4 regions of the Arthrobacter sp. TJ-240 genome follow, and region 2 is predicted to be linked to each of the others. Evidence: riboswitches for the same ligand, from Rfam matches in the RefSeq annotation. Region 2 holds a riboswitch; each other region holds the start of a gene.
What was found. A riboswitch is a leader RNA that binds a small molecule or an ion and turns the genes downstream of it on or off. The one in region 2 is predicted to bind S-adenosylmethionine.
Positions count from the first base shown of each region.

Region 1: another riboswitch for S-adenosylmethionine. It lies ahead of AC4D2C_RS03845 (methylenetetrahydrofolate reductase); the one in region 2 lies ahead of AC4D2C_RS17365 (bifunctional o-acetylhomoserine/o-acetylserine sulfhydrylase).
Region 3: another riboswitch for S-adenosylmethionine. It lies ahead of AC4D2C_RS05895 (ABC transporter substrate-binding protein); the one in region 2 lies ahead of AC4D2C_RS17365 (bifunctional o-acetylhomoserine/o-acetylserine sulfhydrylase).
Region 4: another riboswitch for S-adenosylmethionine. It lies ahead of sfnG (dimethylsulfone monooxygenase SfnG); the one in region 2 lies ahead of AC4D2C_RS17365 (bifunctional o-acetylhomoserine/o-acetylserine sulfhydrylase).

Region 1 is NZ_JBZCNG010000001.1:779,026-786,394, forward strand. It holds gene AC4D2C_RS03815 (LysR family transcriptional regulator) at 1-566, opposite strand, end outside; gene AC4D2C_RS03820 (Bug family tripartite tricarboxylate transporter substrate binding protein) at 704-1,717, shown strand; gene AC4D2C_RS03825 (tripartite tricarboxylate transporter TctB family protein) at 1,720-2,316, shown strand; gene AC4D2C_RS03830 (tripartite tricarboxylate transporter permease) at 2,325-3,848, shown strand; gene AC4D2C_RS03835 (universal stress protein) at 3,845-4,258, shown strand; SAM riboswitch class IV at 4,417-4,545, shown strand; gene AC4D2C_RS03840 (PIN domain-containing protein) at 4,751-5,194, shown strand; SAM riboswitch class I at 5,302-5,408, shown strand; gene AC4D2C_RS03845 (methylenetetrahydrofolate reductase) at 5,511-6,422, shown strand; gene metE (5-methyltetrahydropteroyltriglutamate--homocysteine S-methyltransferase) at 6,476-7,369, shown strand, end outside.
Region 2 is NZ_JBZCNG010000008.1:147,050-154,418, forward strand. It holds gene AC4D2C_RS17350 (SGNH/GDSL hydrolase family protein) at 1-272, shown strand, start outside; gene AC4D2C_RS17355 (hypothetical protein) at 299-541, opposite strand; gene metX (homoserine O-acetyltransferase MetX) at 625-1,761, opposite strand; gene AC4D2C_RS17365 (bifunctional o-acetylhomoserine/o-acetylserine sulfhydrylase) at 1,816-3,132, opposite strand; SAM riboswitch class IV at 3,215-3,331, opposite strand; gene AC4D2C_RS17370 (VOC family protein) at 3,480-4,121, shown strand; gene AC4D2C_RS17375 (DUF1540 domain-containing protein) at 4,216-4,503, opposite strand; gene AC4D2C_RS17380 (CPBP family intramembrane glutamic endopeptidase) at 4,643-5,446, opposite strand; gene AC4D2C_RS17385 (amidohydrolase family protein) at 5,506-6,708, opposite strand; gene AC4D2C_RS17390 (formimidoylglutamate deiminase) at 6,708-7,369, opposite strand, start outside.
Region 3 is NZ_JBZCNG010000002.1:257,668-265,036, reverse strand. It holds gene AC4D2C_RS05895 (ABC transporter substrate-binding protein) at 1-1,453, opposite strand, end outside; SAM riboswitch class IV at 1,601-1,728, opposite strand; gene AC4D2C_RS05890 (VOC family protein) at 1,831-2,259, opposite strand; gene AC4D2C_RS05885 (hypothetical protein) at 2,341-2,544, opposite strand; gene AC4D2C_RS05880 (CYTH and CHAD domain-containing protein) at 2,769-4,283, shown strand; gene AC4D2C_RS05875 (universal stress protein) at 4,374-4,817, opposite strand; gene AC4D2C_RS05870 (diacylglycerol/lipid kinase family protein) at 4,940-5,842, opposite strand; partial or broken gene AC4D2C_RS05865 (hypothetical protein) at 6,197-6,385, opposite strand; gene AC4D2C_RS05860 (class I SAM-dependent methyltransferase) at 6,627-7,286, opposite strand.
Region 4 is NZ_JBZCNG010000001.1:223,519-230,887, forward strand. It holds gene AC4D2C_RS01030 (hypothetical protein) at 1-50, opposite strand, end outside; gene AC4D2C_RS01035 (glycoside hydrolase family 6 protein) at 114-1,361, opposite strand; SAM riboswitch class I at 1,468-1,571, shown strand; gene sfnG (dimethylsulfone monooxygenase SfnG) at 1,577-2,743, shown strand; gene AC4D2C_RS01045 (O-acetylhomoserine aminocarboxypropyltransferase/cysteine synthase family protein) at 2,743-4,122, shown strand; gene AC4D2C_RS01050 (CoA-binding protein) at 4,119-4,619, shown strand; gene AC4D2C_RS01055 (hypothetical protein) at 4,747-6,147, opposite strand; gene AC4D2C_RS01060 (RNA polymerase sigma factor) at 6,144-6,698, opposite strand; gene mmsB (multiple monosaccharide ABC transporter permease) at 6,913-7,369, opposite strand, start outside.

The sequences.
Region 1 (7,369 bases), on a different contig from region 2:
CTGAGGTCCTCGACTGTCAGCGGGCGACCGATGAAGGCGAAGCGGTGCGTCTCCGGCACTGCGGCCACGAGAGGCTCGCGATAGAGCAGCCGCGAACCGAAGACCTCCTCGTCGAAGGGAGGGCGGGCCAGCCCCAGGTCGATGTCACCGTCCCGCAGGGCGTCGATCTGCTCACGGGTGACCATCTCGCGCAGCTCGATGTCCACCTCGGGCAGCTCCGTCGAGATCTCATTGAGCAGGGCGCCCAGAATGCCGAACGTGGATGCCGCGGTGAAGCCGATGCGGATGGACCCGGCCGATCCCTTCGAGATCCGTCGGGCAAGATCGGGTGCGCTCTCGGCCAGCGCCAGGAGTCGTTGTGCCTCGCCGAGGAAGGCGCTGCCGGCGGCCGTGAGCGTGACGCCGCGGCTGTCGCGCTCGAAGAGTTGGACAGCGATGGCCTTCTCGAGCTTCTGGATCTGCCGGCTGAGCGGTGGCTGCGTCATGCGCAGGCGCTCGGCGGCACGGCCGAAGTGCAGTTCTTCAGCGACTGCCACAAAGCCACGCAGTTGATCCAGGGAATACATGATGCCCAGAGGGTATCAGCTCATACTTTATTGGGCTTAGACATGCATGACGCGGATTTCTAAGCTTTCCATATCAGGCGCAGAGTGACTGCCATCACAGGCCGGTCGACCCTGGGCCTCCATCAAAGGAGATTCCAATGTTCCATTCGAAGTTCGCCCGCCGCTCCGCGTCGACCATGGGTGTGGCAGCGGTCCTGGCACTGACGCTCTCCGCCTGCGGCGGCAACGTCGCCAACTCCGGCGGAGGTGGCGAGGGCAGCGAGTTCCCTTCCGGCCCGGTAACCCTGACCATCGGCCAGGATCCCGGGGGCAGCACCGATCTGATCGGACGAGCCATCGCGGAGAACGCCTCGGAAACCCTTGGTGCTCCCATCCCCGTGGTGAACAAGCCCGGCGCCAACGGCGCCTTGGCAACCCAGGAGGTAGCCAACGCAACCCCTGACGGCCAGACCCTCATTCTGCTCAACGCCTCGCTGATTGCGATCACGCCTCTGGCCGTCAGCGAGGATGAGGCTGTGACCCTCGACGACCTCGAGGTCATCTCCGGCATCTCGCAGGACGACTATGTGCTCGTCGCCAATGCCGAGTCCGAGTACAAGACGGTCGAAGACATCGTCGCTGCGGACAAGGCCTTCAATTTCGCGACGACAGGCGTCGGCACGGGAAGCCAGCTCGCCCAGGCTCTGCTCTTCAAGCAAGCCGGCGTCGAGGGCACCGACGTCCCGTTCGACGGCGGCTCCCCGGCCATGACGGCCATCCTCGGCAATCAGGTCGACTTCGCCACGATTCAACTGGGCGAGGCGATGCCCCAGATCGAGGCCGGTACCCTGACTCCGATCGTCACCTTCTCCGAAGAGCGCAACCAGTACCTGCCCGATGTCCCTACCGCCCTCGAGGCCGGCTACGACGTCCCCGTCTCCCAGTACCGTGCGATCGCCGCTCCCAAGGGCACCCCCGAGCCTGCCCTGGAAAAGCTCCGCGAGGCAGTCTCGGCCGCCTTCGAGAGCGAGGAGTACAAGTCCTTCAACGAGGAGAATCTCTTCACCCCGCACGAGATCGACGGTGAGCAGGTCGCCGAGGAGTGGACGGCCAACGCCGCGAAGTACAAGGAGCTTGTGGAGAAGTACGACATCGACCTCGGCGGCGAGTGACCATGCCGGCCCCTGATGCGGACCACCGGGCAGCCGGCGGTTCGCACCCCCTCCACCCCGAGCGTCAGCACACCGTGCACCGCTCGGATCTCGTCGACGATGTCGTCGACGACCTCACGCCGGAGGATCTCGCCGCGCAATGGGAAGCGGAGAAACCGCCAGCCGCAGGCCCGGGTGCGAACATCGCCTCGGCGGTCGTCGTCATCGCCATCGGAGTCGCAGGCACCATCGGGTCGCTAGGACTCGGGCTGGGTTCTCCCGCCGACCCGGAGCCCGGTCTGTGGCCCTTCATGATCAGTGTCCTGCTCATCGTGCTGGGAACAGCCCTCGCACTGTTCGGCCGGAAGGTCCTGGATGCGGAGAAGTTCTCCCGTTCCAGCCTGCAGGTCGCAGCAGGCCTGGCCAGCCTCATCGTCTTCACCCTGCTGATCGGGCGGATCGGCTTCGAGATCCCGGCCCTGATCCTCAATGTGGTCTGGCTCCGTTTCCTGGGCCGTGAGTCCTGGCGGATGACGATCCTGCTGAGCGTCGTGATCACTGTTGCGTTCTACCTGCTCTTCGTCCTGGCCCTCAACGTGCCCATCCCGCATCTGTTCTAGGGAATCCCATGGAATTTTTCGAACCGGTACTGAACGGTTTCGGCGTCGTCCTCGAGCCGACCAACCTGCTGTACTGCCTGCTCGGCGTCGTCATCGGTATGCTGATCGGCGTCCTGCCCGGTCTCGGCCCCGCAGCGACCATCGCGATCCTGTTGCCGCTGACCTACGGCATCGAACCCGTCACCGCCATCATCATGCTCTCCGGTATCTTCTACGGGGCTCAATACGGCGGCACGATCACCTCGGTGCTGCTCCGGCTTCCGGGGGAAGCGTCCTCGGTGGTCACCGTCTTCGACGGATACGCCCTCACGAAACAGGGCAAGGCAGGCACCGCCCTCGGCGTCGCTGCCATCGGCTCCTTCATCGGTGGCACCGTCGCCATCATCGGCCTCACCTTCCTGGCACCGCTCGTCGCCGGCTTCGCCCTGGATTTCGGGCCCCCCGAGTACACCGCCCTGGCGCTGCTCGGCATCCTGCTCGTAGCAACCGTCAGTAACGGCGGCCGCCTCAAATCCCTGATCGCAGCAGCCATCGGACTCCTGCTCGCCACCGTCGGACGGGACGGTTTCACCGGTGAGTCCCGATTCACGCTCGGCAGTCTCTCCCTCGCCGACGGGCTCGACTTCGTGCCCATCGCCATGGGTATCTTCGGCCTCGGCGAGATCCTCTACAACCTCGAGGAACGCCACAACAAGGTCCAGGCGCCGGCCAAGGTCGCCAACGTCTGGCCCTCGCGCAAGGACCTCAAGCAGTCCTCCGGCGCCATCGGCCGCGGATCCGTCCTCGGCTTCTTCCTCGGTATCCTCCCCGGAGGCGGCGCGACCCTCTCCTCACTGGCCGCCTACGCCATGGAGAAGAAGCGCGCGAAAGACCCCTCCCGCTTCGGCAGGGGAGCGATCGAAGGCGTCGCCGGCCCCGAGACCGCGAACAACGCGGCAGCGACCTCGTCGTTCATCCCGCTGCTGACGCTCGGCATCCCGGCGAACGCGACCATGGCCATCATCTTCGGCGCCCTCCTCATTCAGGGCGTCACACCCGGACCGCAGCTCGTACAGAACGATCCGGAACTGTTCTGGGGCGTCGTGAACTCCATGTACATCGGCAATATCCTGCTGCTGATCATGAGCATCCCCCTGGTCGGCATCTTCGTGCGGATCCTCCGTGTACGTCCTGCGATTCTCGCCCCGGTGACGGTGCTCATCACCCTGATCGGTGTCTACACCATCAACAACAGCATCTTCGACATCTGGCTGGTCATCTTCTTCGGCATCGTCGGATACCTGATGAAGAAGTTCGGCTTCGAACCCGGTCCCCTCGTGCTCGCCTTCGTCCTCGGAGCCCTCCTCGAGGAGAGCCTGCGCAGGTCCCTGCTGCTCTTCGGCGGTGACGCCACACAATTCGCCGGGCGCCCCATCACAGCCGTGCTTCTCTTCGTGTTCATCGTCGTCATCCTTCTTCCCGTCATCCAGAAGGCGCTGAAGAACCGCTCGGCGAGGCAGGCGTCCACCACCAACAAGAAGGAAACGGTATGAGCATCCTCATCGGATATGTCCCGACCCCCGAAGGGGAAGCGGCCCTTGACGCCGGCCTCAAGGAGGCACAACTGCGCAACACCAATGTGGTCATCCTGAACTCACCGCGGAAAGGTGCGCCAGTCGACGCGTCCCTCGTCCCGGAGGAGCAGGTGGCCGACCTCGTGAAGCGGGCGCGGGACCTTGGAGTCGACGCCGTCGTGCGGCAGCCGGGACACGCTGATGACCTCACCGAGGAGTTCATCGGCCTCGCTCAGGAAGTGGACGCGTCCCTCATCGTCATCGGGCTGCGGAAGAGAAGCCAGGTCGGCAAGTTCATCCTCGGCAGCCATGCACAGCGCATCCTGCTGCAGGTCGACCGGCCCGTCCTGGCCGTCAAAGCCGGCGACGAGTTCAGCACCACGAGCTGAAGATCTGTGGCCTCACTGCCACACCAGTGTTCCGGGGCCACCCTGTAAACCGAAGCGCGGCAGGGTGGTCCCGGTTCGCACCAGTCGGGCTGGCGTCCGATACCGCCCTGGCTCTGGGCTGAGGATTTTCAGGCGTGTTATGTCTATACTTCCAACAGCTTCAAGAACTGCGGCCGTCAAGCTCCGACTAGGCCGCATACCAACCCCGCGCTCATAGGGTGGTTCGGATGACGAAGCGGCCCGCATTCGCCCCTTCGGTGGGTATCTGGTGCGGGCAAGAGCTCGCGAAAGGACGCGGCCCTGCGCCGTCCGCCCATGACACCACCCCCAGCCAAAGCGTTCCCCGCACAGATCCCGATGATCGCGTTGAGCATCCAGGACTACGAAGTGCTCACGGCTCCGCGCGAGGCGTTCGTCGCCTTCCTCCTGACGCCGCGATCAGAAGGGGAGTCCGCCAGGAGAGCGGGCCGACGGCCGACGGGTAACTGAGGCATGGCATCGCCGAGCGGCCTCCTTCTGGACACCGACGTCATCGCGGAGTTGCGTGGTCCGAGCCCCCATCCCGCCGTCACCGGGTTCCTCCATCGGCGCCGTCACTTCCGCATCTTCGTCTCCGCGCTGACCATCGGCGAGCTGCACTCGCTGGGCCGCCGGAACGAGCACTTCCCGGACCTCGAAGCCTGGCTGCACGAATTCACGGAACGGTTCGGCACCAACATCCTGTCCGTCGACGTCGACGTCGCCGTGGCGTGGGGGCCGCTCGCCGGTCTTGCCGACGTGGCCCTCGCCGATTCCCTGATCGCGGCGACAGCCCTCCACAAGGGCCTCGCTGTCGTATCGGGGAACATCGAACCGTACCGGAGGCTGGCGGTTCCGGCCATCAATCCCTGGACAGCGGCAGAGCGGTCCCCGGAACCCCACGGCGTCGTTCCATGACGTCGCGACGGACCTTTGTGACAGAGGCTGTGTCGCATGACGTCACGCAGCGCCATGTTGCGCCAGGTTTGCCGCCCGGCGCGGCGCGCTGCTTAGAGTGATCCCACCAACCATCAAGAGCGGCCGAGAGATCTGGCTTGTTGACGCCGCAGCAACCATTTGGCTGTCCCCTCGGGGACAGCGGAAACGGTGCTAATGCCAGAACCGATGGAGACACATCAGTGAACCCACGTGAGGACTCGGCGTGCCCGCGCCCGGTACCACTGGTTCGCGGCATCCTGCTGGTGCGCTCCCTCGGCCCTACCGAGGAGCTCGAATGGTATTTTCAGGACACGGAGCGGTACCGCCGTCGCTCTCCTACGAGCTGTACCCGCCGGCCACCCCGGAGGCCGGCGACACCGTCCTGCGGACGATCGACGAACTCGGAGCCACCCGTCCCGACTACGTCTCGGTGACCTACAGCGGCACACCGGCACGACGACGGGCATCGGTCGAGCTCATCGACCACCTGATCACCAGCACCCGGCTCCGCCCGGTAGCCCATCTCTGCTGCGTGGGGGAGACACGGGAGAGCCTGGACCTGCTGGTGCGGCAGTTCGTCGGGCTGGGAGTCAGGGGCATACTGGCCCTGCGCGGGGACCTGCCGACGGAGCCGGGGGTGTTCTGCGGCGAGCTGCCCTTCGCCCGGGACCTGGTGGCACTGATCCGGGAGGTCGAGACCAGGCACGGTGCTTCACTCGCCGGTGGCCGTCTCGCGGTGGGGGTGGCGGCCTATCCGACCACGCACCCCGAGTCGCCGTCATTCCTGCACGATGTCGAGGTATTGATCTCGAAGCAACGCTCCGGCGCCGACTTCGCCATCACGCAGGTGTACTTCGACCCCGCCGACTACGTGCGCCTGGTCCTCGCAGCCCGCACGGCCGGCGTCACCATCCCGATCATTCCCGGCGTGATGCCCACCGTCAGTGTCCGGCGGCTCGAGCGGCTGGCCATCATGACCGGCGTACGTCCCGACGCCGAGCTGCTGCACCGCCTGGAAACGGCCTCGAGTGATGCCGAATGCCGGCGGATCGGCGTGCGGGCAGCGGCGGCGCTGGCCCGGGCGGCCTTCGAGGCAGGAGCGCCTGGCCTCCATCTCTACACCTTCAACGACTTCCGAGCGTCCCTCGACGTCGTCGAACAGCTCGACCTCCCGGCGGCTCGCCTCGCCGGCGCCGTTCCGGGCTGAACGGCCCGGACCCACCAGATCCAGAACCGACACCACCTTCGAAGGAGCACCACATGAGTACCGCCGACACCTTCCCCGCCGCCACGATCCTGGGCTACCCGCGCATCGGGCCGGACCGGGAGCTGAAGAAGGCACTGGAGGCCTACTGGGCCGGCCGCCTGGACGAGGCAGGGCTGCACCGTGCGGCCGAGCAGTTGCAGGACCGCTCGGTTGCACGGCTCGCCGAGCTGGGCCTGAAGGAGGCCGATTCCTCCATCCCTGCGGATTTCGCCCTCTACGATCAGGTCCTCGACGCCACGGCGGCCCTGGGCGCGCTGCCGTCCCGGTTCGCGGACCTGGCCGGTGAGGACGGGTCCGTGGACACAGCCGCCTACTTCACGCTGGCCCGGGGCGACGGCGACCGCGCGCCGCTGGAGCTGACCAAGTGGTTCGACACGAACTACCACTACCTCGTGCCCGAGATCGGCCCGGGAACCCCGTTCACCGCGGTGGCGCACCGCCTGACGTCCATCATCCGACGGCAGAAGAACCGCGGCGCCGTATTGCGCCCGGTGCTGGTGGGCCCTGTGACCTACCTGCTGCTCGCCAAGGCCGAGGAGGGGGCACCCGCCGGGTTCGACCCCCTGTCCCGGATCGACGACGCCGTGGCGGCCTACGGGGGAATCCTCGCGGCCCTGGCGGAGGCGGGAGCCGCGTGGGTACAGCTGGACGAGCCGGGCCTCGTGGGCGACCGCGGCGGCGAGCTGGCGGCACCCGGCGGGCTGGTGGAGCGGGTGTACCGGCAGCTGGCGGGTACCACGGACCGCCCGGCTCTCCTGGTGACCACGGGTTACGGTACCGCCGGTGATCCGGCGGAGCCGGGCCAGGCGCTGGCCGTGCTCGCCGCGGCGGGCGTCGACGCGGTGCACGCGGACCTGGTCCGGGGAGCGCGGCCCTCGGTCGGGGCG
Region 2 (7,369 bases):
ACTTCTCGCCGCTCGGCCACCACACCATTGCCGCGATGGTGCTGGATACCCTCGCGGTCCGGCACACGCTCGAACCGCTGCACCCCAAGGACCTCCCCGCCCGGACCTGGCGTGCGGCCCGGGCGGAGGACCTCGTCTGGGCCCGCGAGTACTTCGTGCCGTGGGTGCTCCGGCGGCTGCGCCACCAGTCGTCGGGCGACGGCGTGCTCGCCAAGCGTCCCGAGCCCGAACCGATCTTCGGGCCGGGCATGCCGCCGGGCGCCGCCGAATAACTCGGCGGACGAGCGCCGTCGCGTGCTCAGGCGTCGAGCGAGACCTCGCCGTTCGCCACCGCGTCGGCGCAGGCGCTGAGGTCGGGCCCGGGCTTGAAGTCCACGAACTGCGGCTGCAGTTTCTGGAAGAGGAACTCGTAGACCTCGTCGCGGGACTTCCCTCCCATGGTCTCCACGGCCTCGCGGACCGCACCCTGCAGGGCACGGTCCGAGTCCAGCAGGATCTTGTCGCGTGCTTCCTGGTTCCAGCCGATGGTGCTCAGTTCCATGAACAGCTCCTCGCGTCGATGGGTCCGCGGCGGACGCCCCGGACATGCCCGCCACTCATTCGTAAGCAGGCTTAGCTCCCAGCCTAGGTGGCTGCCGGAGGAAACCCAACCGATAGATGCGCGTCCGGGTAGAAGGCGGCACGGAGCTGGTCGTCTATCTGGTGGATCTGCGTGAGGAAGGCGTCGTGGCCTACGGCCGAGGAGATCATGTGGACGGGCACCTCCCCGGGCAGTCCGGCGGCCAGGCGCCGTGACTGCTCGGGGAAGTACAGCCGGTCGGTGTCCACGGCGGCGATGAAGAACTCGGCCGTCGCCCCACCCAGGGCGCCGTCGAGGCTCCCGCGCGCGCGGGCCGCGTCGTGGCTCATGAGCGCCTCGGTCAGGACGACGTAGCTGTTGGCGTCGAAGCGCTCCACCAGCTTTTCCGCCTTGTGGTCGAGGTAGCTCTCCACCTGGTAGCGGCCCCGGCCGGCGGGCAGGACGGCACCGAAGGGCTGCTCGCCGTCCTGCACCGCGCGGCCGAAGCGCGCTTCCAGCTCCTGCTCGGATCGGTAGGTGATGTGCGCGATGCGCCGGGCGAGGCCGAGGCCCGCCTCCGGATGCGGGCCGTCGTAGTAGTCCCCGCCACGGTACGCCGGGTCGAGGCGGATGGCCTGCAGCTGTGCCTGGGCGAACGCTATCTGTTCGGCCGAGCTGGCGGCTGTGCAGGCGACAACGGCGCACCGCTCCACGCGCTGCGGATACATCAGTGCCCACTCGAGGGCGCGCGCCCCGCCCATGGACCCGCCGATCACGGAGTGCCAGCGGTCGACGCCGAGCCGGTCCGCGAGCAGGGCCTCCGCCCGCACGGCGTCGCGGATGGTGACGAACGGGAACCGCGATCCCCAGGGTGTGCCGTCGGGTGCGAGGCTTGCCGGGCCCGTCGACCCGTAGCAGCCTCCCAGCATGTTGACGGACACCACGAAGTAGCGGTCGGTGTCCACCGTGCGGCCAGGCCCCACGAGGGCGTCCCACCAGCCCTCCTCCTCCGAGGCGCCGCGCGCCACGTGGGAGCTGCCCGTCAGGGCGTGCTGCACGAGCACGGCGTTGGAGCCGTCCGGGTCGAGCCGCCCCCAGGTCTCGTAGGCGAGCTGGACATCGGGCAGCTCGCCCCCGGTCTCCAGGGCCAGCGGCCCGATCGGCAGGACGCGCAGGAGTCCGTCTCCCGGTGCGCCGCCGATCCCGGGGTGCGACGGCGCAGCAGGGTAGGCAGCAGGGTGGGTGGTCACGAAGGGTTAGGCTCCTTTGGCGGCGCGGAAGCCCGCGTCGAGGTCGGCGAGGATGTCGTCGATGTTCTCCAGGCCCACGGCGAGCCGCACCAGGCCCGGACGCACGCCGGCCGCGAGCTGCGCCTCCGCCCCGAGCTGGCTGTGCGTGGTCGACGCCGGGTGGATGACGAGCGAGCGGACGTCACCCACATTCGCGACGTGGGAGTGCAGCTCGAGGCCGTCCACGAAGCGCTTGCCCGCCTCCAGCCCGCCGGCGATGTCGAAGCTGACGATCGCCCCCGTGCCGTTGCGCCCGTACTTCTTCCCGCGCTCGTACCAGGGACTGGAGCTGAGCCCCGCGTAGGCGACGCCCTCGACGTCGTCGTGCCCCTCGAGCCACTCGGCGACCGCCTGCGCATTCTGCACGTGGCGCTCCAGGCGCAGGCTGAGGGTCTCCAGCCCCTGGGCGATGAGGAAGGCGTTGAAGGGCGAGACGGCGGACCCGAGGTCGCGCAGCAGCTGCACCCGCGCCTTCAGGATGTACGCGAGGTTGGCGCCGAGCGCGCCGCCCACCCCGAGATCGCGTGCGTAGACGAGCCCGTTATAGCTCTCGTCCGGCGTGTTGAAGCCCGGGAACCTCTCCGGGTACTGCGCGAAGTCGAAGTTCCCCGAGTCCACGATCACGCCGGCGATCGCGGTACCGTGCCCGCCCAGGTACTTCGTGGCGGAGTGCACCACGATGTCGGCGCCCCACTCGATCGGCCGGATCAGGTACGGCGTGGACAGCGTGTTGTCCACGATCAGGGGCAGCCCGTGCTCGTGGGCGACGGCGCTGATGCCCTCCAGGTCGAGGACGTCCTGCCGCGGATTGGAGACCACCTCGCCGAAGAACAGCTTGGTGTTCGGGCGGATGGCGGCCCGCCATTGCCCGAGGTCGTCCGGGTCCTCCACGAAGGTGGTCTCGATGCCGAACTTCTTCAGGGTGTGCTTGAAGAGGTTGTAGGTGCCGCCGTAGAGGCTGGGACTGGCCACGATGTGGTCCCCGGCCTCGGCGACGTTGAGCACGGCGAAGGTCTCCGCGGCTTGCCCGGAGGCGAGCAGCAGCGCGCCGACCCCGCCCTCGAGGCTCGCGATCCTGGTCTCGACGGCCTCCTGGGTGGGATTCCCGATACGCGTGTAGATCGGGGCGAGCTCCGCCAGCGCGAACCTGTTCGCGGCGCTCTCCGCGCTCGGGAAGACGAACGACGTCGTCTGGTAGATGGGCAGCGCACGCGCCCCCGTGGCTGGATCCGGCACCTGGCCGGCGTGGATCTGGCGTGTCTCAAAGGACCAATCGTTGGACATGGTGCTCCCTGTCGAAGGGGCTCCTCCTCGTCCGCTGCTCCTGCCGACGGGTCACCACCGAAGGAAGCATCGACTCCGCAGGAGCCCGCGCTTGCGCGACGCCGGTCTGGCGCCGCACCTGGTCCTCACCCGGGGCACCCCACCGCGGTTGGAGGGTTGCCGGCCAGCAAGCCGGGGCTTCGTGCTGGCACTCATGACCTGCATCCATGGAAACCCATCTGGGCGGATCCGGCAACACGTGTGACATTGCGTGAAGGAGGGCGCACCGTGCGCCCGGTGCAGGGGCAGGATCAGGAGTAAGGGCAGCCTAAGTCGAGACGCACATCACTTAGTGCCACACTGTCGGCATGCGCCTGGACCACGTCTCTTACGCCTGTGAACCCGATGGACTTGCCGCGACTGCCGATCGCATCTCGGCCCGGCTCGGCATGGAGCCGGTGAAGGGCGGGGTGCATCCCCGCTTCGGCACCCGGAACATGATCTTCCCGCTGGCCAACGGTCAGTACCTCGAGGTCGTCGAGGTCCTCAACCACCCCGCGTCGGACAAGGCGCCGTTCGGACAGGCCGTCCGCGCCCGGTCCGAGGCCGGCGGCGGCTGGATGGGCTGGTGCGTGGCCGTGGACGACCTGGGCCCCTTCGAGGAGCGCCTCGGCCGCAGCGCGGTCCCCGGCAACCGCAAGTTCCCCGACGGCCAGGAGCTCACTTGGCAGCAGATCGGCATCAAGGGGCTCATCGCTGATCCCCAGGTCCCCTACCTGCTGCGGTGGGACGACGGGACCGAGCCCCTGCATCCCTCGAAGGCCCGACCTGCCTCGGTGAAACTGGACTGCCTGACCATCGCCGGGTCCTCCGAGCGCGTCACGGAATGGCTCGGCACGGACGTCGAGGCGACGCTCGACGGCGTGCAGGTCCAGTGGATCGCGCCCAGGGGCACGCCGGGCATCATGTCCGTGACATTCGAGACCGCCGACGGCCGCATCGAGATCTGACGCATCGTATTACCAGGAAGTCGTATCACCAGGAAGGGACCGGACGATCCGTCCGGTCCCTTCCTCGTCCGCCCGTTCGCGCTGTGCGCGTGGATCAGGCGTGCGTGTAGGTGAGGCAGTCCGCGGCCTCGGCGCCCGGACCCACCTTCACCGCGGCGGCGGTGCACAGCAGGTCGTGGTTGAACGAGCACTCCGAACGCTGGCAGGCCCCGACATGCGCGAGCATCTTCGGGAGGCCTCCGCTGATCGACGTGTCGATGAAGGTGGCGCAGGACGCGTGCTCCTCGCTCCCGGACACCGTGATGGCGACGGCTGTACAGCCGTCGTGGTTGAACGAGCAGTTGTGGACACTGCACTCGGAGACACTCGTGACGACGCTCATCGTTCCTCCTGGTTCACCCCGTAGCGGCCCGGCTGGAACCGTGCGCTCCTGACTGGATGAATTCACGGTAACACCGCAATTGTCGGATAATTTAGTCATGATTTACGTCCGCAAATAAGGAAAGCAAGGCTTGGCTTATTCAGCCGCCGATACCGATGGCGGGCCCGAGGAGCGCGAACCCGACGAACCCCGCGGTGTCGATGAGGGCGTGGGCGATCACGAGCGGCATGACCCTCCGGGTGCGCGTGTAGAACCAGGCGAACAGCAGTCCCATCAGGACGTTCCCGATGAACGGCCCGAACCCCTGGTACAGGTGATAGCTGCCGCGCACCAGCGCGCTCGTGAGGATGATGGCGGGCGTGGACCAGCCGAGCTCCCGCAGGCGGATGAACAGGTAGCCCACCACGATGACCTCCTCCAGCACCGCGTGCCGCACCGCGGACAGGACGAGCACAGGGACGGTCCACCAGTAGGAATCGAGGGCGGCGGGCACCAGGGCCGTGGTGATGCCGAGGGCGCGGCCGGCGGCGTACACGCCGAGGGTGCCGACGCCGATGATCACCGCGAGGCCCACCCCGAAGCCGACCGTGCGCAGCGGTTTCTCGAACGTGAACCCGAGGCGCCGGAACGCCGACACCCCGTGCCCGCCCAGCAGGAACAGCACGAGTGCCACGGGCACCAGCGCGAAGAGGATGTCCAGGAGCTGGTAGGCGAGGTCGAAGTACTGCCGGTCGTTGAGCACCGGGTTCAGGGTGGTGGTCTGCGCCGCGAGCGGCCCCCGTGTGAACTTCTCCGCCAGGTTCACCACGGCGTACACACCCGACTGCCCGAGCGAGAGCCCGAAGACGATCAGCAGCTCCGCCGTGATGCGCCGCCTGCGCGCCGCGGCATCGAGGTGGGGGTGGTCGGCGGTCGGCGCGGTGGATGCGGGCTCGGCAGGCATGGCGCTATCCTCGCAGCGGCTGCCGGGGATTCCCAGCCGGACGCCGGCCGCGGGGAGTCCTAGCGCACCCGGCGGCCTGCCTTCCAGACGGCGTGCACGAGGGGCATCCCGGGCCGGTAGGCGAGGTGCGTGGCGGACGGCGCGTCGAGCAGCTGCAGGTCGGCGCGGTGCCCGACGGCGAGCGAGCCGACGGCGCGGCGGCCGTCGGCGTCGTCCCCCGTGTGGCGGCGCAGGGCGAGCGCTCCGCCGTAGGTCGCTGCGCGGACCGCCTCGTGCACGGTCAGCCCCATCTGCAGCACGGCCGTGGCGACGCAGAAGGCCATGGAGCTGGTGTAGGACGTGCCGGGGTTGCAGTTGCTGGCCAGGGCGAGCTGCACGCCGGCGTCGCGCAGTCTCCGCGCGGGCGGGAACGGCTGGCGCGTTGAGAGGTCGCAGGCCGGCAGGCACGTGGCGACGGTGCCGGGCGCTGCTCCGTCGGCGAAGCCGGACCAGGTCCCCGAGAGTGCCGCGACGTCGGTGTCGGACAGGTGGTTGGCGTGGTCCACGCTGGCGGCGCCGAGCTCCACGGCGAGCGCGACGCCGTCGCCCGGTCCGAGCTGGTTGCCGTGCACGCGCAGGCCGAGGCCGGCGGCGGCGCAGGCCTCCAGCACGTGCCGCGCCTGGTCCGCGGTGAAGGCGCCCGTCTCGCAGAAGACGTCGGCCCAGCGGACGTGGGGCAGGACGGCGTCGAGCATGGGGCCGGCCACGAGGTCGGTGTAGGCGTCGGCGTCCGCCCCGTCCGGGACGAGGTGCGCGCCGAGGTAGGTGACCTCGTCCACCACGCCGGCGGCGATGCGCGCGCTGCGGGCCTCGTGCCCGATGTCCAGGCCGTAGCCCGTCTTCGTCTCGAGATAGGTGGTGCCGCCCGCCGCGGCCTCGGCGACGCGGGCCAGCAGGAGCCGCGTGAGGTCGTAGTCCCCCGTGGCGCGTGTCGCCCCGACGGTCACGGCGATGCCGCCCGCCGCGTACTCCTGCCCTGCCATGCGCGCCTCGAACTCCGCCGTCCGGTCGCCGGCGAACACGAGGTGCGTGTGGCTGTCGACCCAGCCCGGCAGGCCGGCACGGTTGCCGGCGTCGTACGCCTCATCTGCTGTGGGCGCGCGTGCGGCCGGGCCGATCCAGCTGATGCGCTCCCCCTCGAGGACGACGGCGGCGTCCCGAAGGACCGCGCCGTCGGTGTCCTGCGTCATGAGTTCGCCGATGTTCGTGATCAGGACGGACATCAGCGCTCCCGGGGCTGCGCGTGGTGTGTCACCGGGCGGCCGGGCCCGTCCGCCGCGGCCGCAGCGTCGAGGCGGTCGATGGCGGCGGCCAGCAGGGGCCCCGGAGCGCCGAGCGCCGCATGGACGCCGTCCCGGGCCACGAGGACCCCACCGACGACGACGCCCGTGACGTCCTGCGCCGTCGCCGTGTACGCGAGCTGCTCCCGGGCGGACCCGGCGGTGCGCGCGCTGCGCGGATCGACGGCCATGAAATCGGCGGCACGGCCCGGAGCGAAGCCCGGGCCGGGGCGTCCCTGTGCGGCGGCCCCGCCGAGCGCCACGATGCCGTGCAACCGCTCCGGATCGAAGTGCCCGCGCCGTCCGGTGCGCAGGCGCTCGCCGTGCTCGAGGGCCCGCATCTCCAGCCAGGGGTCCACGACGGCGTGCTGGTCGGTGCCGAGGGCGAGCCTCGCTCCCGCCGCCTGGAAGTCGCCGGCCGGTCCGATCCCGTCCGCGAGGTCCGCCTCGGTGGTGGGGCAGACGACGATCACGGCCCCTGCATCGGCGAGCACGGCGATGTCCCGGTCGCTCACGTGGGTGGCGTGCACGGCGGACAGTCGGTCGGTCACGAGGCCGTGCCGGTCGAGCAGCGCGGTCGGGGTGCGGCCCGTGGCCCGCAGGC
Region 3 (7,369 bases), on a different contig from region 2:
CATCGAGCTGGGGGTCGTCGACGTAGGACGAGTTCTGGCCGATCCGCTCACCCGTGATCTCGGAGGAGTGGTAGCGGATGAACAGGACGTCGGTGGTGTTGGTGTGCCAGACGCCGGCCAGGGCATCGTAGTCGCCGGCGTAACGGAGTTCCGTCAGTTGTGCCTGGGGGAGCTGGATGATCCGCAGGTCGAAGCCGACCTTGCGGGCCTCTCCCTGCAGCTGCACGAGCAGTGGGCTCGGCGTGGAACTCTCCACCGTGGGGACCTCGACCGTCAGCCTGCTCCCGTCCTTCGTGCGGAAGCCCTCGCCGTCACGCCCGGTCCACCCGGCGTCGTCGAGCAGCTGGTTCGCGCGCTCGCGGTCATACGTGAGGATCCTCTCGACAGTCGGGTCGTAGTACCGGCTCTCCCTGGACAGGAAGCCGTCGATCGGCGTGTAGGTGCCGAAGCCGAGGCTCTCCGTGACGGCCTTCGTGTCCACCGCGGCGGCGAACGCCTGCCGGACCGCGAGGTCGTCGAACGGTGCACGGTTCAGGTTGAAATTGAGGACGTACGGGTTGCCGGTCCGGGCGAGGTTCTCGTACGTGAAGTTCGGGTCGGCCTGCACGGCCGAGGCGTTCTGCGGCGCGAGGTTCTCCGTCAGGTCGTACTGGCCCGAGACGAGGGACTGGTGGCGGATGACGGGTTCGCTGACGAGGGTTACCTCAACGCCGTCGAGGTACGCGGCACCCTCACCGTCCAGCCACTCGGGCGCCCAGTCGTAGCCCTCCCGCTTCGTGTAGCTGATGCTCTGGCCGGGGCGGTAGTCGGCGACGGTGAAGGGCCCCGTGCCGATCGGCTTCTGGCACAGCGTCTCGGGCGCCTCGGTGATGGCCTTGCCGGAGTTCATGCCGAGCCAGGACTGGGCGAGGGTGTAGAGGAAGGGGGTGTAGGGGTAGGCGAGGTGGGCCTCGAAGGTGTATTCGTCGAGAACCGTGCCGTCGACGTACGGGGCGATGTACGCGGCGGCGAGGGGTGACTTCGTGGCGGGGTCCCTCATGTGCTCGAAGTTCTGCCCGAGGACCTCCGCGTTCCAGGGCGAGCCGTCGCTGAACGTGACCCCCTGCTTGAGGCGGAACGTGTACGTCCTGCCGTCCTCCGAAACATCCCAGGACTCGGCGAGGTACGGCGCGATGTCCCCGTTCTCGTCGAGGGTCACCACGTTGTCGTAGATCAGGCGGCCGAGGAACTGCTGCTGCGTGGCGGAGATGCCGTGGCCGTCGAGGCAGCCCGGCTCGGCCGAGATGGACACGTCCAGGACGCCGCCGGAGACCGGCTCGCCACCGGTGACGGCGGACGAATTCGCCGGCCCGGCGCAGCCGGCCAGGAGGACGAGGAGGCCCACCGCGGACAGGGCCGTGGCGTGCCCGGAGCGGTTTCGATTTCGGGCAGGACGAATTAAGGGTGCGTTCATGGGAAATTCCTCAAGAGGCGTTCCGGCGCAGCGCGGAGCATATTGCGTCCGGAAGGAGAATGAAAAGGAGAATGAAGGGAGAAGACGCACCGAGGGCGCCGGGATCCTGCTAGGGGAGGGCGGTACAGCTCACGATGAGTGCCTTTCGGAGTGCTCTTGCCCGCACCGGACCGGCACTGTGTGCCGAGGAGAAGGCCGCTTCGTCATCCGAACCACCCAGGAACATGGGGTTGGCGCGCGATCCAGTCGGAGCTTTACGATCGCGTCTCTTGAAGCTGGAACAACTATAGGCAGATGCCCTGGGCGTCCGACCAATAAAAAGAAATATGACACAGCGCGAATTGCCGTGGACCGGACGGAATGTCCTGCGGTGCATTTCAGTGAAGGGTGACGGTGCCGTCGTCGAGGATGCGCCACCCGGGATTATGGGCGATCTCCCACACGATGCCGTTCGGATCGCGTACGAGCCCGCGGAAGATGCCGCCGAAGGCGCTCTCCTGCGGCTCCTGGACAGGGGTGCCGCCGGCACGCATCATGGCAGCGACGGCGGCGCGGACCTCTTCCGGGCCGTCGACATTGTGGGACAGCACTATGCCCGACGGTACCGGTGTGGCGTCGAGCCCGAGGTCCTGGGCGAACTTATCGGCGAGGAACAGCCCGAGGAGCACTCCCGGAGCCACTTGGTAGAAGATCACCTCGTCGGGCACGTCGAGAGCCGGCGTCCACCCGAGCCCTTCGCTGTAGAAGGTCCGCGCAGCGTCGAGGTCCCGCGCGGCGACGGTGACGAAGTGGAGGCGTGCGTCCATGGAGAGAGCGTACGGGTCCCGACCCCGGCGGAAGCGTTCCCGATCCCGGCGGAACCGGGAACGCTTCCGCCGGGACGGGTGTCAGTGGCTCAGAGGAAGAGGGTGCGTCTCCCTGTACCGCTGGATGTGGAGGGCGAGCTTCCGCTCCGCTTCACGGCGACGCTCGCACTGGCGTTTGAGGTCGGACTCGGACAGCGCGGGTGCGCCGCGCTGGATGCGTTCCCCTGAGGGGGGAGCGGTGGCAGGCAGACTCACGGGTCGGGGCTCCGACTGTTCTGTGGTCATGGCGGTCTCCTTCGGTGGGAAGGGCGCGCGACGAATGGTCCGACGGTGGGTGGTCGACGCGCGCCTTCGTCGACCCAGGGCTCGTGTCGGTCCTCGAGTTCCGCAAGTGTGCACCGGATCGGCGCATCCCTCTAGGGTCTTTCGGCCCCACCGCGCACCGGAAGGGGGTCGTCGGCCGGCAAAGATCTGGTGACGCCCGCCCGGGCGAGGATATACAGTGCCCTATGCGCGCTGAGCCTGTTGTGGAGATCGAGCGGAAGTTCGACGTCGAGGATGACACCCCGCCTCCTGCACTCGAGGACGTCCCCGGGGTCGGAGGTGTGGATGCGCCCGTCGAATTCCACCTCGAGGCCGAGTACTTCGATACGGAGGACCTGAGGCTGGCGTCCCAGCGGATCACCCTGCGACGCCGGACCGGCGGCGAGGACGCCGGTTGGCACCTGAAGCTGCCGGCCGGTGCCGACGAGCGCCACGAACACCATGCGCCACTGGGCCGGACCTCGGTGGTGCCGAAGCCGCTCCTGAAGCTGATCCGGGTGCACACGAGGGACAGCGCGCTGGTGCCGGTCGCCCGGCTGGACACGCGGCGCGTCGTGCACCGCCTGCGCGGTCAGGACGGGGTCCTCGCCGAGTTCATGGACGACCGCGTGCAAGCAGAGGCACTCCACCCCGAGCCGTCCAGCCTGCGCTGGCGGGAATGGGAGATCGAGCTGGTCAGCGGCTCCAGGGACGTGCTGGACGCGGTGACGGAGATCATCGCCGCCGCAGGCGTCCGTCCCGCAGCTCACCGATCGAAACTGGAGCGCGCCCTCGTCACCGGCTTCCCCGCAGACGCGGCGAGGGTGACGGAGCCCTCGGCGGAGGGCCCGGCAGGCGATGTCCTCCTCGCCTACCTGCGCGAGCAGGTGGCGGCGCTCAAGCAGCAGGACCCGCAGGTCCGCATCGACGGCTCCGAAGCCATCCACAGGATGAGGGTCGCCATCCGGCGCATCAGGTCGGTCCTCGCGACCTACCGGACGCTGCTCGACGACGTCGAGGGCATAGGACGCCTGCGGGGAGAGCTCAGGTGGCTCGCCGGGGTGCTCGGCACAGCGCGGGACGCGCAGGTGATACACGCACGGCTCCAGCAGATGCTCGCCGACGAACCTCCCGAACTCCTGCTCGGCCCGGTGCAGCGCAGGCTCGAGATCGAACTCGGAGGGGACTACCGGAAATTCCACACCCGGGCCGTCAAGTCGCTGGACGGGCAGCGGTACTTCCGCCTCCTGGACTCACTCGACGCCCTCGTGACTGCGCCCGCGCTGACGCCCCGCGCAGCAGACCCCGCCGGTCAAGTGGTCCCGGGCCTGATCAACCGGGACCTGAAGCGCCTGAGCAGAGCGGTGCATGACGCGAGGAACCACCGCGCGGGGATCGGTGACCACCCTGCGCTGCACGAGGCGCGGAAGGACGCCAAGCGGTTGCGATACGCAGCGGAGGCCGCCTCACCGATCGGCCGCAAGAAGGTCGCCCGCATCGCGGAGGCCGCGCAGGTCCTGCAGAAAGTCCTCGGCGAGCACCAGGACAGCCTGGTGACCCGCGACCTGCTGCGACGGATCGGCAGCAAGGCCTTCCAGGAGGGTGAGAACGGTTTCACCTACGGTCGGCTGCACGGTCTGGAACAGGCGGCGGCGCTCGATGCCGAAGCCCGCTTTCGTCATGAATGGAAGTACATCCCCTCGCCACTGCGGAAGAAGTAGCCCTGGAAGGACCGGGCGGCGCCGGCGTCCTCGTGGGGACCACGGGCGTCGCCTGACCCCCGTCGTCGCCCTCACCAGGCGTGGGTCAGCTCATGACGGGTCGGAGGCCCTCCGGACGACGAGGACGGGGCAGTGTGCGTGGGCCACGCAGGCGCTGCTGACGGACCCGAGCAGCAGCCCCCTGAACGTGCCGTGGCCACGCCCGCCGATGACGAGGAGGGCCGCATCATGGGACACCCGCACGAGGGTCTTCACGGGGTGCCCGAACACCACCGCCTTTTCCAGTCCTAGCGGGGGATTCTCCCCGAACGCGGCCGTGACGGCCTCGTCCAGCTGCTTACGGGCGACGTCCGTGTACTCGCTGCGGCCGAGCGGAATGTACGCGGGGTACTCGGCGGGGTCGTCCCATGCAGCGACGGCACGGATGCTCGCGTCGAAGACGGGCGCCAGTCTCTCGGCGTAGCGCAGCGCCGCGATGGACGGCCCCGACCCGTCCACGCCGACGACGATCTGGGCTGCGGGGGTGGGACTCATGGCGCTTCTCCCTCTGGTTGCGGAAACATGAACCTGCTGTGAGCACCCTTCAGGGAATCCGTCCGATGACCTAGGGTCTTTCGGCCCTACCTCCGCTCCTGCCGGGGGCGGTCGGCCGTGCGTCAGCCGAGGGTTGCGAGGGCCTGGCGGATGCTGTCGACGGTGATGTCCGTGCCCGCGTCGACGTCCTTCACTTCGCCGTCGATCTGGTAGGGGAGTGGCTTGAGCGTCGAGAAGCGGTACTGGGAGTAGCTGGGCTGGTCGCCGAGTCCCTTCGTGGAGGCGCGCAGGGCGGTCAGGAGGATCTTCCATTTGGCCATGTGGGGGAAGGTGATGACCTCGAACTTGCCGTCGGAGGGATGATCGTCGGCCTCGCTGAGGGTGGCGTACTTCGCCATCTGGGAGATGTTCGCGAACACGAGGCTGTCGAATTTCCGGCGCTTGCCGTCGCTCTGCCGGATCTCGAAGGGCTTGAACTTGCGGAAGGTCCGGACGACGGAGAACATCTCCTTCATGGCACCCTTGCTGCCCTTCTCGAGGTCGATCGCCATGATCGGGGTCAGACCGAAGCCGATGTAGGAGTGCGCGTACACCGGCTCCGCAGCGGGCACGGCGTCCGTCCCGGCGATGCTGATGCGGAGCAGGTCGATCCTTCGCACCTGCCCCTCGACGATGGCCTCGCCGAGCGGCTTGCGTCCCGTGACGCGGCTGTGGTCATTCGCGTTGCCGGCCGCCAGGACTGCGCAGACGACGTCGTCCGCGCCGCTGGCCATGACACCGTTGACCACCTCGTTGTACCCGCCGTCACCGCTGACCGAGACGACCAGGGCGTTTCCCGATGATGCGGCCTCGCGGGCGAGGTCTATGGCATGACCGGCGTGCTCGGTGGGGGTGAGTCGTACGTCGGTCTCCGGCAGGGCGGGCACCAGTTCATCCCGGAGCTCCGCGGCCAGTTTCGGCGCATCGCCGGTGCTGTTCGGGTTGAAGATGATCGTGATCGTGTCGAACCTGCGCGGCGATTCCATGGTGTCTACCTTCGGTGATGACTCTCGTATGAAGCGGCAGCTCCCAGCATAAGTAAGCGAGCTTATTATAAGAAGTCACCTGCCACCACGAGTGCCCGTTCGGGCCCTGGCAGGGGAGTCCACGGCAGGAGCTGGCCCTGCCTGGCGAATCCGCAATGCACTTCAGGTCCGGTGTGTCCCTGCGCCGGCACGGGATGGCCCGAACCTTCGGAGGCAGATTTTCAGGGCCTTGTCGTGCGAGATGGAACGACCCTCTCGGCAGTGCCTCCGTCGTACATGCTCTAGTTCAGCCTTGTTCCGGTCGGCACCTGCATCTTCCCGGCGCGGCCGGTGTGGAGGTCGACGTAGTAATTGCTACCAGCCGTGATCGACCCGCCGGTGGAAGCGCATGCCGGCCTCATCTACGAATATGGCTCCGACCAGTGGGATGACAACGGCAACCGCGAGCCCGATGAGGCCACTGATCGTGAAGGCCCAGAGCCAGACCGCTACCCCCTGCTCAGCGCCGTCGAACCGCACCATACGGCCAGCGACGTAGCCGCCGCGTCGGTGCTTCCACGATCGGCCGGCGTTTCGTGCCGTGCACGCGTGCAATAACTACCGCTCCCAACATGAAAACGGAGGCGGTCAACTCGCCAGGGACGTGATGACTGGCGGCCAAGGCTGTCCAGGGACGTCGCATACCGGGACGATTATGGTGCACATCTCAATTTCAATCACCCCCAGCCATGCCTGCATCACCCCACGGGGGCGACGGTATGCCTCACTTCCTGCCGGGCAGGAGCTATGCGCCGGACCCCTGGTGACATAGGAGCACAACCCCGTCGTCGAGTGTGGCGGCGTGGCCGTCCGGCCCAGTTGTTTCTCGGGCGCGCACTTCAGCGATGCGCACCTTCCACCGGTCTGGGTCGAGTCCTAGCTCGGAGATCTCCTGGTCGGGGGTGAGAAAGGTGTGAGCAGTGTGCGCCTCACGCGGCGCCCAGGGCGGCACTGCCGCATGGGTCACTATGAGCAGGTGACCGCCGGCGGCCACACGTGATGCTGCCTGACGCAGGATTGATGTCCTGGCCAAGGCGACGGGGGAGTGGAAGAACGACGCGGTAACAAGGTCGTACTCACCACTGCCTGACCAGCTGTCCAGGTCGACCACCTCGAATTCGATCGGAGCTGACCCAAGGCCGACAGCGGTGGCTGCAGTTCCTGCCCGAGCGATGGCAGTGGGGGAGATGTCGACACCCGTTACGTCCCAGCCCTGCTGCGCTAGCCAGATCGCGTCGCTGCCTTCGCCGCAGCCGAGATCCAGGGCTCGCCCCGGCTGCAGTCCGCGGACTACGTCGGCTGTCGTTGCGTTGACGCGACCTGACCACACGACGCCGGATTCCTGGTACCGGTTCTCCCAGAATAGGAACGGAGTCGGAGTATCTGCCGTGCTGTGGGTGCTCACCTGATGTTCACGCCTTCATGGTTGCTGATTCGAGTTCCGCACCCGGCGGCGCAGGGGAGGTAGCCGCACTTGACCTGGATGCA
Region 4 (7,369 bases), on a different contig from region 2:
CCCCAGAGCCTCCGCTCGTGGGCACGCTGCGCGTTCTTCCAGCTCTCCATGTCCTCCAGCCTAGGCGGCAGGGGCGTGCGCAATGTCCTGGGACCGCGCACGCCACTCGTGCATCAGCGCCGGGCGGGGGCGCCGGCGTTCCTGATCAGGTCGAGGGCCTGCTCCGGGAACCAGCCGCCTGCCGCAGGGTCCACCCGGCCCCACTCGGGATCGACTCCGCCGTCGGTGGTCAGGCCGCGGCTGCACTCGCCGTCCGACTCGCCGGGCACCTTGATCCACAGGAAGGCGTCAGCGAGGTCGTTGCCCGTGTCCGTGGTGGGCGTATGGCCCAGTCCGCGAGCCGGAGGATTGCACCAGACCTGCGGATCCGGGTAGGTCGCCGTCGGCACCCACGGCCCGCGGCCGTTGCGGCTGGTATCGACCACGAAGTGCGCCAGGTCCTCCGACGTCGGCGCGTTGCGGGCACCCGCCACGTTCTGGGCGTACCAGGCATCCGTCAGGCCCCACGTCGAGAAGCCGGAGGGTGAGGCCGGGTAGAACTGGCTGGCGCAGGAGCCGTAGGCGCCCGGGTCGATCTCGGTGGCGTAGTAGATGCACTGGGACACCCAGGAGCCGTACTTCAGCTGCCGCTCGGTGAGCTCGTAGTTGGAGACGTTGAGGAAGAACCCGTCCGCCTTCTGCACGCCGGCCTTCATGAGGCGGCTGGCGATCTCCCCCGTGCCGAGCCAGGCGCTGTGCGTGCCGTCGAGATAGACCTTCGTGTTCGGCAGCGCCTTGAGCCGGTCCACCGCGTAGTCGAGCATCTCGAAGCGTTCCGCGGCCGCGGTCGCGGCGTCGGCCTCCGCCGGCTGGCACCACTCGAGGTTGCCGTCGAGCCCGCGGTACCAGGGGATGATCCCGAGCCCGTCCGGCTCGAGCACCACCATCGCGGCCCGATCCTCGATACCTGCCGCGAGGGCGTCGATCCAGGTTTTGTAGCCGGCGACGTCGGTCGCCCCGCCGGCCGAGTACTGCGCGCAGTCGCGGAACGGCAGGTTGTAGGCGGCGAGCACGGGCATCTGCTTCTTGCCGGCGGCGCGATGCGTGGTGGCGCGGACCTCCCGCGTCACCGTGGTGGGGTCGCCGTCCGTGACCCACACGGCCTGCGGCGTGGAGACCATCGCACTGAGGCTGTCCGCCGTCCGGCGGTCACCCGAGGACCGCAGCCCGGCGATCTGGCGCTGTGCCTCGTGGTCGGTCTTCGGGACGTAGAACTCGGTGGCGGAGGACTCCGCTCCTGATCCTCCCGCGGGCCCGTGGGCCGACGCCGGCAGCGCGGCGAAGGCGGTGGACGCGAGGACCCCTGCGAGTGCAAGGGTCATGGCGCACGTTCTGGAGATGTTGAGCATCGTTGCTCCTCATGTCGAGGGCGAGCTCTTCGGGGGACACATTGTTTGGTTCCGCGAGTGCACGGTGTCACACTCGTTCTGACCATCCCGAGCGGCTGAGAGATCTGGCTCACTGACGCCGCAGCAACCCTGGCCTCCGCGATCCGTGGCGACAGTAGGGTGCTACTGCCAGACCGATGGAGGACATGATGAGCGTCGCCGACCTTTCCACCCCGCTGAAATTCGCCTACTGGGTGCCGAACGTCAGCGGCGGCCTCGTGGTCTCGACCATCGAGCAGCGCACCGGCTGGGACTTCGAGTACAACCGGAAGCTCGCCCGGATCGCGGAGGACGCCGGTTTCGAGTACGCCCTGTCGCAGACCCGTTACGCCGCGTCCTACGGCGCGGACAAGCAGCACGAGGCGACGTCGTTCTCCCTCGCGCTCCTCGCCGCGACCGAGAAGCTGAAGGTCATCGCCGCGGTGCACCCCGGCATGTGGCACCCGGGCGTGCTCGCGAAGTTCATCATCACCGCGGACCACATCTCGAACGGCCGTGCCGCCGTCAACATCGTCTCCGGCTGGCTCAAGGACGAGTTCGTGAACTTCGGCCTCGACTGGCTCGAGCACGACGAACGGTACGTCCGCACGGAGGAGTTCATCCGCGTGCTGCGCGGTCTGTGGACCGAGGAGGGGTACAGCCAGTCGGGGAAGTACTACGACATCACCGACTTCACGCTCAGCCCTGCGCCCGTCGACGTGCCCGGGCGTCCGCACCCCGAGATCTTCTTCGGAGGCAATTCGACGGCGGCGCAGGCCACCGCGGGCCGGGTGGCGGACTGGTACTTCTCGAACGGCAAGGACCTCGAGGGATTCAGGGAGAACATCGCAGGCGTGCGGGCCTCCGCTGCCCAGGCGGGCCGGCACCCCCGGTACGGGCTCAACGGGTTCGTCATCGCCCGAGACTCCGAGAAGGAGGCCCGGGACACGCTGCGCGAGATCGTCGCGAAGGCGCACCGCCCCGCCGTCGAGGGCTTCCGCGACGCCGTCCAGGAGGCCGGAGCGGCCACGAAGGACGGCAGGGGCATGTGGGCCGACTCCTCGTTCGAGGATCTCGTCCAGTACAACGACGGCTTCAGGACCCGGCTCATCGGCACGCCCGAGCAGATCGCCGAGCGCATCGTCGAGTACAAGAAGATCGGCGTGAATCTCCTCCTGACCTGCTACCTGCACTTCCAGGAGGAAGTCGCTGCCTTCGGCACGGACATCCTGCCGATCGTGCGGCAGCTCGAGGCGGACGCCGCGCGCTCCGCCGGAGTCGATTTCGATCCGGACGCCACCCTCGCAACCCACGAATCCACCAAGGCAGGTATCTGATGGCAGAACGTTCCTTCGGTTTCCGCACGCGTGCCCTGCACGCCGGCGGTACCCCCGACGCCACGCACGGCGCGCGCGCCGTGCCGATCTACCAGACGACGTCGTTCGTGTTCAAGGACACCAACGACGCCGCCAACCTCTTCGCGCTGCAGAAGTACGGCAACATCTACTCGCGCATCGGCAATCCCACCGTCGCGGCCTTCGAGGAGCGCATCGCGTCCCTCGAGGGCGGTATCGGCGCGGTGGCGACGGCGTCGGGCATGAGCGCGGAGTTCATCACCTTCGCGGCGCTGTGCCAGGCGGGCGACCACATCGTCGCCGCGTCGCAGCTGTACGGCGGGACGGTCACGCAGCTCGACGTCACCCTGAGGCGCTTCGGTATCGAGACCACCTTCGTGCCCGGCACCGATCCGGCCGACTACGCCGCCGCCATCCGCGAGAACACCAAGGCCGTGTACGCCGAGGTCATCGCGAACCCCTCAGGCGAGATCGCGGACCTCGCCGGGCTGGCCAAGGTCGCGCACGACGCCGGGATCCCGTTCATCGTCGACTCGACGCTGAGCACGCCCTACCTCGTGCGGCCCATCGAGCACGGCGCCGACATCGTCATCCATTCCGCCACCAAGTTCATCGGCGGGCACGGCACCACCCTCGGCGGCGTGATGGTGGAGAGCGGACGGTTCGACTGGGGCAACGGCAAGTTCCCCATGATGACCGAGCCGGTGCCCTCCTACGGCAACATCCAGTGGTGGGCGAACTTCGGCGAGTACGGGTTCCTGACCAAGCTCCGCACCGAGCAGCTGCGCGACATCGGGCCGTCGCTCTCGCCGTCGTCGGCCTTCCAGCTCCTGCAGGGGGTGGAGACCCTGGCCCAGCGCCTCGACGAGCACCTCGAGAACGCGCAGGCCGTGGCGGAATGGCTGCAGGCCGATCCCCGCGTGGAATACGTGAACTACGCGGGACTCCCCACGCACATCCACCACGAGCGCGCGAAGACCTACCTGCCCCAGGGACCCGGGTCGGTGTTCAGCTTCGGCGTCAAGGGCGGACGCAAGGCCGGCCAGAAGTTCATCGAGTCGCTGCAGATCGCCTCGCACCTGGCGAACGTGGGCGACGCGCGCACGCTCGTGATCCACCCCGGCTCGACGACGCACCAGCAGCTCTCGGCCGAGCAGCTCGCCGCGGCCGGCGTCCCCGAGGACCTGGTGCGCATCTCGGTGGGCCTCGAGGACCTCGACGACATCCTGTGGGACCTCGACCAGGCGCTCGACGTCGCGGCGAACGCCCCGGACGCATCGTTCGAGGACCTCCCGCAGGAGGCAGCCGGACAGGACGACGACGACGAATCCGCAACGCGGGCAGTGGGAGTGGGAGCATGAGCGGGACAGCAGCACCGCGTACCTGGGAGGGGCCCTCGGCTCCGGAACGCCTGGCCCTGCTGAGGAACGCGCGGTCGGTGGCGATCGTCGGAGCATCGGACAAGCCCTCGCGGGCCTCCTACTTCGTGGCGACCTACCTGCAGTCCTCCTCGCCCTACCGGCTGTACTTCGTGAACCCCGTGGCGAAGGAGATCCTGGGTCAGCCGGCCTACGCGTCCCTGAAGGACCTGCCCGAGGTGCCCGACGTCGTGGACGTGTTCCGCAAGCACGACGATCTGCCTTCCGTGCTGGCGGAGACGCTCGACGTCGGCGCGAGGACGCTGTGGCTGCAGCTCGGCTCGTGGCACGAGGAGGTCGCGCGGGACGCGGAGGCCGCGGGCCTGGACGTGGTGATGGACCGCTGCATCAAGATCGAGCACGCGCGCTTCCACGGGGGGCTCAACCTCGCCGGGTTCAACACCGGCGTGATCTCCTCGAAGCGGCAGATCACCTCATAGGGCGCCGCCTGCCCTTCCCTCCCGGCTCTCGGTTCCGATCAGTGGGAATGGTGACACATTCCCACTGATCGGGGTCAGGCCTCGGAGACGGCGACCCTGGATCGGGGCGGGAGACCCTGAGCCGGCGTCATTCCGCGTGGTGGTCCGTCGACTCCGCAGGCACGACGACGTCGGGACCGGAGACGACGTCGGCACCGGAGCTGTCCTGGGCTTCAGCTTCCAACGGCTCGACGGGTTCCACCGGCAGGGCGTCTTCCGGCAGGGCGTCTTCCGGCAGAGCGACTTCCGGCAGGGTGTGGGCGGGCAGAGCGTCGGCTGGTTCGGCCGGTTCGGCCGGTTCGGCCGGTTCGGCCGGTTCGGCCGGAAGCCCCGGCGCCGGGTCCGCCGGATCGAAGAGCGCATCGGCAGGGAACAGCGCGAGCCATTCGGCGTCCAGGGCGATCGGTGCGTCGAGGAGGAACGCGGCGTCGGCAGGACCGGCCGGTGCGCGGAGCCACGACCTGCGGTGGTGGACAGGAGCCGGCGTGTCACCTCTGATCGTCTCCGGACCGGTGCCGGTGCTCTCCTTCGGCACGCTTCTGTCCCGGCCCTGGCCGGGCGTGACCTGACTCCGCGTGACCTGGCCGGGCGTGACCTGACTCCGCGTGACCTGTCCGGGCTTGACCTGGCCCGGCTTGACCTGTCCGGGCTTGACCTGTCCGGGCTTGACCTGGCCCGGCGTGGCCGGACCGGGCTTGGCCTGACCCGGCGTGACCGGACCGGGCTTCTCCTGGACGGGCCGGGGCGGGGTCGTGCGCTGCCCGGGCATGCCCTGGCCCGACCGACCCTGACCGGCCCTCGCCTGATCGGGTCGGCCGGTCGCGCCGGGCGCCGTTCCCGTCGCGGGTGGCGTCACCGGGACCGCGCGCGGCTGCGGCCCATCCGGCGCTGGGGCCGCGGGGTCTGCTGGGAACGCCGTGCCGGCCGGTGGCCGGGCTTGCGGTGCGACGGGCGGCGCTGTCGGGGCAGCGGCAGCGACGCCCGCATCGGGCGACGCGGGAGCGGGAGCCGGCACGGGGGGACCGCCGGCGTCCGCAGAGGCGGACGACGCCGGGGCGTGGGCGTGAGTGGGCGCCCCCGGGACACCGGTGGGAACATGGCGTCGGCCCGCGTCGGCGAGCGGTCCCGGGGCGGGCTCGGCCCGGTCGACGTCATCGCGGACGGTGAAGCGGGTGATGGAGACGACGGCGTCGTCGAACCCGTCGCGGAAATGGAGCGTCCCCGCCGCGACCCCGGACATGCCCGCACCCATGGACACCGCGAGGGCACCACCGATGAACGTGATGCGGCGCTTGTTCCGGCGGCTCTGCGGCGCCCTGCCGCCGTCGGCCATGAGCTGCGCGAGCTCGGCGGAGGCGTCCGGTGCGGACCGCTCGTTCAGCGCCGCGATGCTCCGGACGGCGTGGACGAGCGCCGGGTCCTCGGCGATGCCCGCCTCCTCGAGGATGCGCGGCACGGAGTCCGGCGACGGCGTTTCGCGTCCAGTCATTGTGCGTCCGATTCGTTGGGGTGTACGAGTTCCTTCAGCTTGAGCAGTCCCCGCCGCTGCAGCTGCTTGACCGATCCTGCCGACCTGCCGAGGATCTCCGCGACCTGCTCGATCGGCAGTTCGGCCACGATGCGCAGCAGGAGCACGTCGCGCTGCTCCGCATTGAGCTGTGCCAGCATGCCCGTGGCCTCTCCGGCATCGAGGTTCCCCAGCGCCACCATCTCCGCAGACTCGACGGTGCGCGTGTCGCCGTCGGCCTCGTAGCCCACGAGAACCGGTGCCCGCACCTTCCTCCGCACCTCGTCCACGTGCCGGGCGTGCGCCACCGAGAAGGTGAAGGTGCGCAGCCCCCGCAGCCCGCCGGAGACGGAGTCGAGTTTCGAGAAGACCGTGAGGAAGACCTCCTGCGTGAGTGCCTCCGGGTCCTCAGTTCCCCGGCCCGCGAAATAGCCGAGCACGCTCGGACTCAGTTCCTGGTAGATCAGTGAGAGTGCCGCAGGTTCTCCGGCCCGTGCGCGGTCGAGCGCATCATCAGGCAGCGGTGGGACCACGGTGTCTTTTCCTTGCTCGAGCGGGGCGGCGTGACCATCGTAACCGTTGGCCTCGACCGTCCTGCCGCGGGCCGCACCTGTGCCGCGACACGAAAAGGCCGCACCGAGGCCCGTTGGGGGATAAGCCTCGGTGCGGCGCTTACATCTGGGTAATCGACCGGAGGGACGCAAAAGTTACGCCGCCGCCGGAATTTCTTCCGGCGTCCTCCCGGCCCTACTTCAGGGCGCTCGAGGCGCGGCGCTTGTTGAAGACGTCGAAGCCGACGGCCAATAGGAGCACCATGCCCTTGATGAACTGCTGGACGTCGATGCCGACGCCGAGCAGCGACATCCCGTTGTTGAGCACGCCCATGATCAGGCCGCCCGTGATGGCCCCGATCACGGTGCCCACGCCGCCGGTGACGGCCGCTCCGCCGATGAATGCCGCGGCGATGGCGTCGAGCTCGAAGAGGTTTCCCGCCCCTGGGCCGGCCGAGTTGAGGCGACCGGTGAAGATGAGCCCCGCCAGGGCTGCGAGCACACCCATGTTGACGAAGAGCATGAAGTCGATGCGCTTGGTGTTGACCCCCGAGAGCTGTGCAGCCTGCAGGTTCCCACCGCGGGCGTACACGTGGCGGCCGAACACGCTGTTGCTCATGACCAGGCTGTAGGCGACGATCAGGACACCGAGG